One region of the Gracilibacillus marinus genome, then DNA from elsewhere that is predicted to be linked to it. Evidence: riboswitches for the same ligand, from Rfam matches in the RefSeq annotation. Region 1 holds a riboswitch; the other holds the start of a gene.

Region 1 (4,610 bases):
TATGATCAATATAAGTTTGGCTATGAAAAAGAATATGGTAATACGGCTATCTTGACAATTGATTTAAAAGGAAGAGAAGTGTACTTAGCAGGCTTTGGAGATTATCAAAAGTATTTGACGAATAGTCGATTGGATGAAATAAGAGAAGATATTACTCCATTTCTCTCAGAGAACAAATTTGATTTAGCAATAGAACAATTTATTAAGGAAGTAGACCGTCATATCGGTATGCCTATAAGCCCTAATAATATATTTTTAAAAACATGGTTCCAATTGATTATTGCACTAATTATTGCTGCTACGATTGTTGGTATAATGTTGTTTAATATGGGTGGCAAGGTCACCGTGTCACACCAGACATATGTGGATAATTCGAGAATAAAAGCAAAGCGTGATGTATTTACATATAAAACAGTCACGAGAACGAAGATACCAAAGAATGATAATAACTCTGGTGGTGGCGGTGTAACTAGTGGTGGACACTCGCATACTGGGAGTAGAGGTAGTTTTTAACTAGAAGAAAGGATGGAATAGGATGTTTAATTTATTCAAGGGACAGTTTTCGAATGTAGTGGAATGGGAAGAATTTAGAGATGACATGATTTTTTGGAAGTGGAACAACAATGAAATCAAAAAAGGTAGTAAATTAATTATACGCCCAGGTCAAGATGCTGTTTTTTTTAATCAAGGGAAAATTGAAGGTGTATTTAAAGACGACGGTGAATACGAAATAGAATCAGAAATTATCCCATTACTCTCAACATTAAAAGGTTTCAAATTTGGTTTTAATAGTGGTATACGTATAGAAGTATTATTCGTAAATACAAAAGAATTTACAGTTAAATGGGGGACAAAAAGTGCGGTTCATATACCGACACCACAGCTCCCAGGTGGATTACCAATACGAGCAAATGGTACTTTTCAATTTAAAGTAACGGATTATGTAAAATTAATTGATGAGATTGTAGGTGTGAAAGAGAACTATTTTGTTGAAGATGTGAAGTTACGCATTACAGCAATACTTGATCAGTTGTTGATGAAGTGGATTTCTAAAGAAGGCAAAGATATGTTTAATTTACAGGCTAACTCATTCGAAATTGCAAGTGGAATACAGGAAGATTTAGATATGCAATTACTGAATGATGGATTAACAATAACTAGATTTAACATTATGAGCTTTAATTATCCTAAAGAAATACAAGAAATGATAACAAAATCAGCTTCACATGGTATGATTGGTGATATGCATAGATATAAAGAAGTGGCCTTTGCAGATTCGCTTTCAAATGAAAAAAATGGTGGAGGCTCACCTGCAACCGATATCGCTGGAATGATGATGGGCATGAATATGGCAAAAGAAATGATTCGCGATAATGATAAGAAAGAAACTAAAAGCACACAAGCTATTTCTAATTTCTGCCCAAATTGTGGTACAAAAACAGAAGGAATGAACTTTTGTGGAAATTGTGGCCATAAATTAGTAAATAATTAATCAAAAATAATTGTATTTTTAAACAATATATGAATGATAATTGTAACTTTTCCTATCTCTAACCGACAAATAATACAAATAAAGAGGGGAAAATATACTATGAAGAAAATGATTGTTTTTATATTGTTGTCTTTAGCTCTAATTGCTTGTAGTTCAGATGGAGAAGTCAAGAACAATGACGAAATGATTGGATACATTGCAAAAATAACGGATGATACAATTTTAGTCACTGAAAAGTATTTAGAAACAAATGTGGAACAATTGAAAGAAGAAGAGATGTATGAAAAAATGGGGAATGCTATCTATTTCAAGGTCTCAGAATTAGAAGATTCGTTTTTAAATTCACTTCAATTAGGTGATAAAGTTGTTGTTACGTATAGTGTAGTTGCAGAATCATATCCCGGACAAAGTACTGCAATGAAGATGGAAAAGGTCAAAAATGAAAATTAATAAATCAGCCTGTTCTTCTGCAAATTGAGAAAGAACAGGCTCTTTGTTTTATTATCCGTGCATTTTAGTAGCAACATCCACGACACGTTTTGCTTGATGTTTGACAGCTGCTTCCACATCTTCAACGAGTGTTCCATCAGGTGCTTGTGTAACACTTGTACCATATGGATTACCACCTGCGCCAAAAGTAACAGAATCCGTATAACCTGGTGGTACGATAATTGCACCCCAGTGCATCATTGTAGTATAGAAGTTAAGTAATGTTGCCTCTTGACCACCATGTGGATTAGAAGCAGAGGACATTGCGGTAACTACTTTGTTCGCTGTCTTACCTGATGCCCAAAGCCCACCTTGCATATCGATGAATTGTTTCATTTGTGATGGAACATTCCCGAATCTAGTTGGCATACTAAAGATAATCGCATCTGCCCATTCTATATCATCAGATGTCGCAACAGGAACATCCATCGTCTCCTCTAAATGTTGTTTCCATGCTTCATTTGAATGGATTGCAGCTTCTGGTGCTGTTTCTTGCACACGTACTACTTTTACTTCTGCACCAGCTTCTTCTGCTGCTTCTTTTGCCCAATTAGCAAGTGTATAATTTGTACCTGTTGAGCTGTAATAGATAACTGCAACTTTTGTCATTAAAAAAAACTCCCTTTCCACTAACTGTACACATATATTATCGTCTCTTGAAAAGATAAAAATATACATTATCTCAAATTCAAGACATTCACCATCATACCTATTCATTTCACTGAAAGCGAATGAAATGCTTATAAAATACTTGAACATTTTGTTGATATGTGTCAAAGTATTGGTATACAACTTTATAAGTGGAATGTAGGGGGACTGGTGTGGCCAGTTGAGATTGTGTCCTTAATAGATACTGACCCTTAGAACCTGATCTGGCTAGCACCAGCGTAGGGAACATATGGATAGTAATTATAACTATATGCGCTCTAGACTGATGTCTAGAGCTTATTTTTATGCGTAAAAAAATATACTATACATATTTTTAAAAATATTAGGGGGATTTTAAATGAAAAAAATATTTTATCTATTGATTATTACGATTGCCGTGCTTTCTGCATGTAGTAATGATGGAGAAACACAAACTGAAGAAGATGCTGATTTAGAGAAAGTAACATTAGTGCTAGATTGGACTCCGAATACAAATCATACAGGTCTATATGTAGCAAAGGAGAAAGGATACTTTGAGGAACAAGGGTTAGATGTCGAAATTATCTTACCTGGAGAAGCTGGTGCAGATCAAACGGTTGCATCAGGAAAAGCTGAATTTGGTATCAGCGCGCAAGAAGCAGTAACAGAGGCGCGGGTGCAAGACATTCCGATTGTGTCCATTGCTGCAATTATTCAACACAATACATCTGGATTTGCAGCACCTACTGAAAAAGGAATTCAATCACCAAAAGACTTTGTTGGAAAAACATATGGTGGTTGGGGTGCGCCAGTAGAAGCAGCTGTGATTGACTCACTTATGAAACAAGAAGGCACATCTGTGGAGGACGTATCGATTATCAATATGGGAAATACAGATTTCTTTACAGCAGTGGAACGTGATATCGATTTTGCTTGGATTTACTATGGATGGACAGGTATTGAAGCAGAATTGCGAGGGGTAGAATTAGATATGCTCTATTTAACAGATTACTCTGAGAAGTTAGACTACTACACACCAGTAATCACGACAAACGAAGAAATGATTGAGGAAAATCCGGAGACCGTTCGTAAGTTATTACAAGCTGTGTCGGAAGGCTATGAATTTGCAATAAATCAACCAACAGAAGCAGCGGACATATTAATTGAGGCAGTTCCAGATTTGGACTCTGAATTAGTGAAGGCAAGTCAGGAATGGTTAGCGTCAAAATATATAGACGATGCCGAAAAGTGGGGAATACAAAGTAAATCCGTGTGGCAAAATTATGCGACGTGGATGTTTGATAATGGTTTATTAGACAAAGAACTAGATGTACAACAAGCATTTACAAATGAATTTTTACCAGAGGAGGAGTAATGAATGGCACAAGCATTAGTAAGTATTCAAATCATTCCTAAAACACCAAATGGAGAAGATGTGATTCCATATGTTGATAAGGCAATCGAAATAATTCAAAATGCCGGTGTAAAGTATAAAGTTGGTCCATTGGAAACGACAATGGAAGGGGAATTATCTCAGTTACTTCACGTTGTAGAACAAATGAATATAAAAATGTTAGAACTAGGTTGTCCAAGTAATATTTCTCAAATAAAAGTTTATACAAGAGCAGATCAACAAGCATCGATGGATGACTTAACTGCAAAATACGATTAATACCGAATAGATGGAGGTGCTTGCCGATGATCAAGCGAGTAACATCACCAGTTCTGCTCATTATGTTCATGATAGTATTGTGGGAAGTAAGTACACGCGTACTAGAAATTCCTAAATGGATCTTACCTGCTCCTACCAACATCTTATTGGAAGCATATGAGAATTGGTCTAATTATGAACATCATATCTATGCAACAGTAAAATTAGCGACAATTGGATTTTTTGCAAGCATTACAATCGGCTTTGTTATTGCGATGATTTTACACTTGTTACCAAAATGGAAAGAAGCGTTGTATCCACTTCTTATTGTGTCACAAAATATTCCAATCA
Region 2 (4,610 bases), on a different contig from region 1:
CTATTATTAGTAGTATAGAACATTTACTTTATTACATTCTGTGCATTGTTCGTAATACGAATTTTTTGCAAAATATTGGTGATCACAATTTTGTTGAATTTCTTTTAGACACCCCTGTAAAAAATCAAGGCGAGTCTTTAGTTGATTGATTTCTTTTTCAATTTTTTCGACTTTCATTTGATTACCTTACCCCTTTCGAAAAATTATGAGTATATATTACCGCCTGTTTGTTTAAATTCTTGGGCCTTTTCCTTCATTCCTTTTTCAATGACTTCATCCATCTTCAGCTTATTTTCTCTTGCATAATTCCGAATATCTTGAGAGATTCTCATGCTGCAAAATTTAGGTCCGCACATGGAACAAAAGTGTGCGGTTTTCGCCGCTTCTGCTGGTAATGTTTCATCATGATATTCCATGGCACGTTCAGGGTCTAAAGATAAATGGAATTGATCTCTCCAACGGAATTCAAAACGGGCTTTTGATAAGGCATCATCCCTTATTTGTGCCCCTGGATGTCCTTTTGCTAGATCAGCAGCATGTGCCGCAATTTTATACGTAATGACCCCTTCTCGAACATCATCTTTATTGGGTAAACCTAGATGTTCTTTTGGAGTTACATAACATAGCATGGCTGTACCATACCAGCCAATCATTGCCGCACCTATGGCAGATGTAATATGGTCATAGCCCGGAGCGACATCTGTTGTAAGTGGTCCAAGTGTATAAAAAGGAGCTTCTTTACACACTTCCAATTGCTTATCCATATTTTCTTTGATTAAGTGCATGGGCACATGTCCCGGTCCTTCTACCATCACTTGAACATCATGCTCCCAAGCAATTTTCGTTAATTCACCTAGTGTATCCAATTCCGCAAACTGTGCTTCATCATTTGCATCGGCAATCGAGCCTGGACGTAAACCATCTCCTAGAGAAAATGCAATATCATATGATTTCATAATCTCACAAATTTCCTCAAAATGAGTATATAAGAAGTTTTCTTTATGGTGGAATAAACACCATTGTGCCATAATCGATCCACCACGGGATACAATACCTGTTACACGTTTTGCTGTTAAGGGGACATATCGTAATAAAACGCCCGCATGGATCGTAAAATAATCAACACCTTGTTCCGCTTGTTCAATTAATGTATCACGGTAGATCTCCCAAGTGAGATCTTCTGCGATCCCATTTACTTTTTCAAGTGCTTGATAAATTGGCACTGTACCGATTGGAACAGGTGAATTACGCACAATCCATTCCCGGGTTGTATGGATATTTTTCCCTGTGGACAAATCCATGATATTGTCAGCTCCCCAACGAGTTGCCCAAATCATTTTTTCCACCTCATTTTCAATAGAAGATGAAACGGCAGAATTTCCAATATTTGCATTAATCTTCACATGGAAATTGCGACCGATAATCATCGGTTCTGCTTCTGGATGATTGATATTTGAGGGAATAATGGCCCTACCTTTGGCCACTTCGTCACGTACGAATTCAGGTGTCATATTCTCTCTAATGGCAATAAACTCCATTTCAGGTGTAATGATTCCTTTTCTCGCATAATGGAGTTGTGTCACATTTTTCCCTTTTTTTGCGCGAAGTGGTTTTCTCTTTAAACCTGGAAACACCTGATGGTTTGCACGCGGATCCTTTATATCTTTGTATCCATTATCCTCAGGCTTGATTTCCCTTCCATCATATTGCTCGACATCCCCACGCTCTTGAATCCATGAACGACGAATAGGAGATAAACCTTTTGTAATATCTACCGTATAATCTTCATCCGTGTATGGCCCGCTCGTATCATATACACGCACAGGTTCATTTTCTTCTTCACCATAGACCCCTGTAGTTGGACTTAATTCAATTTCACGCATAGGTACTCGAATATCCGGCCTAGAACCTGTTACATACGCTTTTTTACTACCTGGTACATTCGTTTTGATGGAAATACTTTCTTTGTTTAATGAAATAGTTGACATAAAAAAAATCTCTCCTTTTTGTGAGTTAAAGGACGAGATATGGCACATAACAAGTGGAATAGCTAGACTTTTGACAAACATAAAAAAGCCGGCATCCAATAAATTGGCTGGACCCGGCTAAAATGTATACAGAAGTAATATGCTACATGAATCAATTTAACTTCCCCACGCTGGTATGAACCAGATCAGGTCCCAAGAGTCAAGAAACCTCATCGCGTTTCTTTCTCAGTCCAACTCATTGGACTCCCCTAGTTATTTCTTATTCAATTTGTTTTCATTATATATGAACTTCGATAAATATAAAAGGAATATTCCGAAAACAATTCAAAAGAACTATTATTTGTGTTGTAAAATACATGTTTATTCGAGAGAAGACTTCAGCAGTAAAGTTATTTTTTTCGCAGCAAACTTTTAGAAATAGTTAGTCAATGCAAGCGAAAGTGCTGTTACTAATTATAAATCTTTCCTAAATTTTGCCTTCATACCTACTATTCCAGTTACAAAAATGTGTAAATATAAATCTTTTCATATCACTTCTACAATGACTGTATAAGCGTAGATATAACAAAATAAGCAACAACACCTAAGAAAAAATAAAACAAATTCTTCTTCATAGGCTAGTCTCTCCTTTCTGTATACTCTCTTTGTTAAATATAATATATTCTTTTAAAGCATTCTAGAATCTATATTTCTTCTCATTTAGAACAATAATTATTTAAATTTCACTTTTGTATATTTATTGAATGTTACTTGGTTTATTTTTCAAAAGATTCTTCGATAACAATACTGTAAGAGATATTAAGTTTATTCAAAACCCAAGCCTGAAACTTCTTTTCCAATTCTTTCTTTAGAGTTTTCTCATCTACATTTTTATTAATTTCTAATTCTTCAAATGTAAATGTTTCTGTTGCTTTAGTATCTTCAGAAATAGATGGATTGAATGAAAAAGTTACTTTTTCATCATTTACTACTGTGCTTAGCATTTTTCTAGTTTCAACATCCTATTTACTTACGAACTTAAAAGGATTAAATACTATTATCTAATTTTTAATCCTAATAACGAAGCGAATTGTATCGCCTGAGACGTTGATACTATACAGCCTTTTAAATTCTCTATAGAAACAATTAAAGAATCAAAATGGGAAGAGCTTAGATCAATTCCTTTTAAAGGTGTTCCATCAAAGCTTGCATCATTAAGATTACACGAAAGGAATTCTACTTTTTTAAGCTTACAATCATAAAGGTCAGCGCCTTCTAATTCAGCATTATCAAAAATTACCTTTTCAAACTTTGAGTTACCGAACATAACCATATCAAGAATGGAATCCTTAAATCTTGTATTACCAATATAAGATTCTGTTAGGTTGCTGCCTAGCAACTTACAATTAATAAACTCCACTCGATTGATGGAAGCATTACTTAAATCAGCATTAGATAAATCGCAATTCTTAAAAACTACATCGGTAAGATCTATACGTTTAAAATCTGTATTTGTAAAATTACAATTCTTAATCACTGTTTTATATAATCTCACTCGATGAAGTACTTCGTTGTTAAAATCCGAGTCTGAGATCATACACATTTCAAATTCTAAATCTTCTTCGTAAAAAATATCTGTAAATCTTTTATCACTTAAATTTTCAGGAATCTTAGGTACATCAATCTTCATTGTAAACTTACCTACTTTCCAAAGAGTTTCAATCATTTATTTAGCTTCTAGATACAAATATAAAGGAACGGTCGATCTCTTACAAGGGTATAGCTTTAAGAAATCGAGTAGAGGGAAAAGTTGATTAAACTTTTCGCCCCTCTCACACCACCGTACGTACGGTTCCGTATACGGCGGTTCAATTTATATCACAGTGTGTACTTTTAAATAATAGTCTTGGGCAAAGGGGATTCCTCTTTGCCTTAAGCGTTTATTAGATAAAGCCCTTTGAACTACCTTCGATAGTCCAATAAAACGATAACCTTTTCGACAGTGAGTTAGACCCTTGGCTTCCTCGAGAGGAATGCCAAGTCGTACGAGAGATTTAATTCTTTTCTGGTTCTTCTTCCATTGTTTCCAAATAATCACACGTAGTCTAGAACGCAACTTCGCGTCGATTATTCCAAGTACTCTTTTCATATTGGCTATCTTAAAGTAATTGACCCACCCATAAATGACTTGTCTCAGTTTAACGATTCTAACGTCTAAAGAAATACTCCAGTTTCGTTTCGTTAACTGACGTAACTTTCTTTCAAATTTCTGAATTGATTTTGGATGTGGTCTTAGCTGGAATTTCTTTTGGTTTGAATCGAAATAGAAACCAAACCCTAAGAACTTTGTTTTAGTAGGACGAGATATTCTACTCTTCTCCACATTTATTAACAATCCCAATTTCTTTTCGATAAATTTTGTAATAGAAGTAAGTACTCGATTCGCTGCCTTTTCACTTCTAACGAAAATTAGGCTATCATCTGCGTATCTAACGAAACACAATCCTCTCAGTTCTAATTCCTTGTCCAACTCATTCAACATGATGTTACTTAAGAGTGGACTCAGGTTCCCTCCTTGAGGAGTTCCAAGTGGTGTATCCTCGTATTTTCCATTGACCATTACACCACTAACGAGATATTTCC

Evidence for each region. A riboswitch is a leader RNA that binds a small molecule or an ion and turns the genes downstream of it on or off. The one in region 1 is predicted to bind thiamine pyrophosphate.
Region 2: it holds a riboswitch for thiamine pyrophosphate, as region 1 does, so the genes downstream of both, thiC (phosphomethylpyrimidine synthase ThiC) here and ACFOZ1_RS03805 (ABC transporter substrate-binding protein) in region 1, are expected to answer to the same signal.

The regions. Positions count from the first base shown of each region.
Region 1 covers NZ_JBHSDV010000001.1:868,465-873,074, forward strand. Annotated here, with positions in the region: gene ACFOZ1_RS03785 (TPM domain-containing protein) at 1-513, shown strand, start outside; gene ACFOZ1_RS03790 (SPFH domain-containing protein) at 536-1,492, shown strand; gene ACFOZ1_RS03795 (DUF3221 domain-containing protein) at 1,592-1,942, shown strand; gene wrbA (NAD(P)H:quinone oxidoreductase) at 1,994-2,590, opposite strand; TPP riboswitch at 2,781-2,892, shown strand; gene ACFOZ1_RS03805 (ABC transporter substrate-binding protein) at 2,988-3,983, shown strand; gene ACFOZ1_RS03810 (MTH1187 family thiamine-binding protein) at 3,987-4,280, shown strand; gene ACFOZ1_RS03815 (ABC transporter permease) at 4,307-4,610, shown strand, end outside.
Region 2 covers NZ_JBHSDV010000007.1:71,236-75,845, reverse strand. Annotated here, with positions in the region: gene thiC (phosphomethylpyrimidine synthase ThiC) at 204-1,988, opposite strand; TPP riboswitch at 2,134-2,248, opposite strand; gene ACFOZ1_RS15925 (hypothetical protein) at 2,744-2,971, opposite strand; gene ACFOZ1_RS15920 (pentapeptide repeat-containing protein) at 3,025-3,657, opposite strand; gene ltrA (group II intron reverse transcriptase/maturase) at 3,841-4,610, opposite strand, start outside.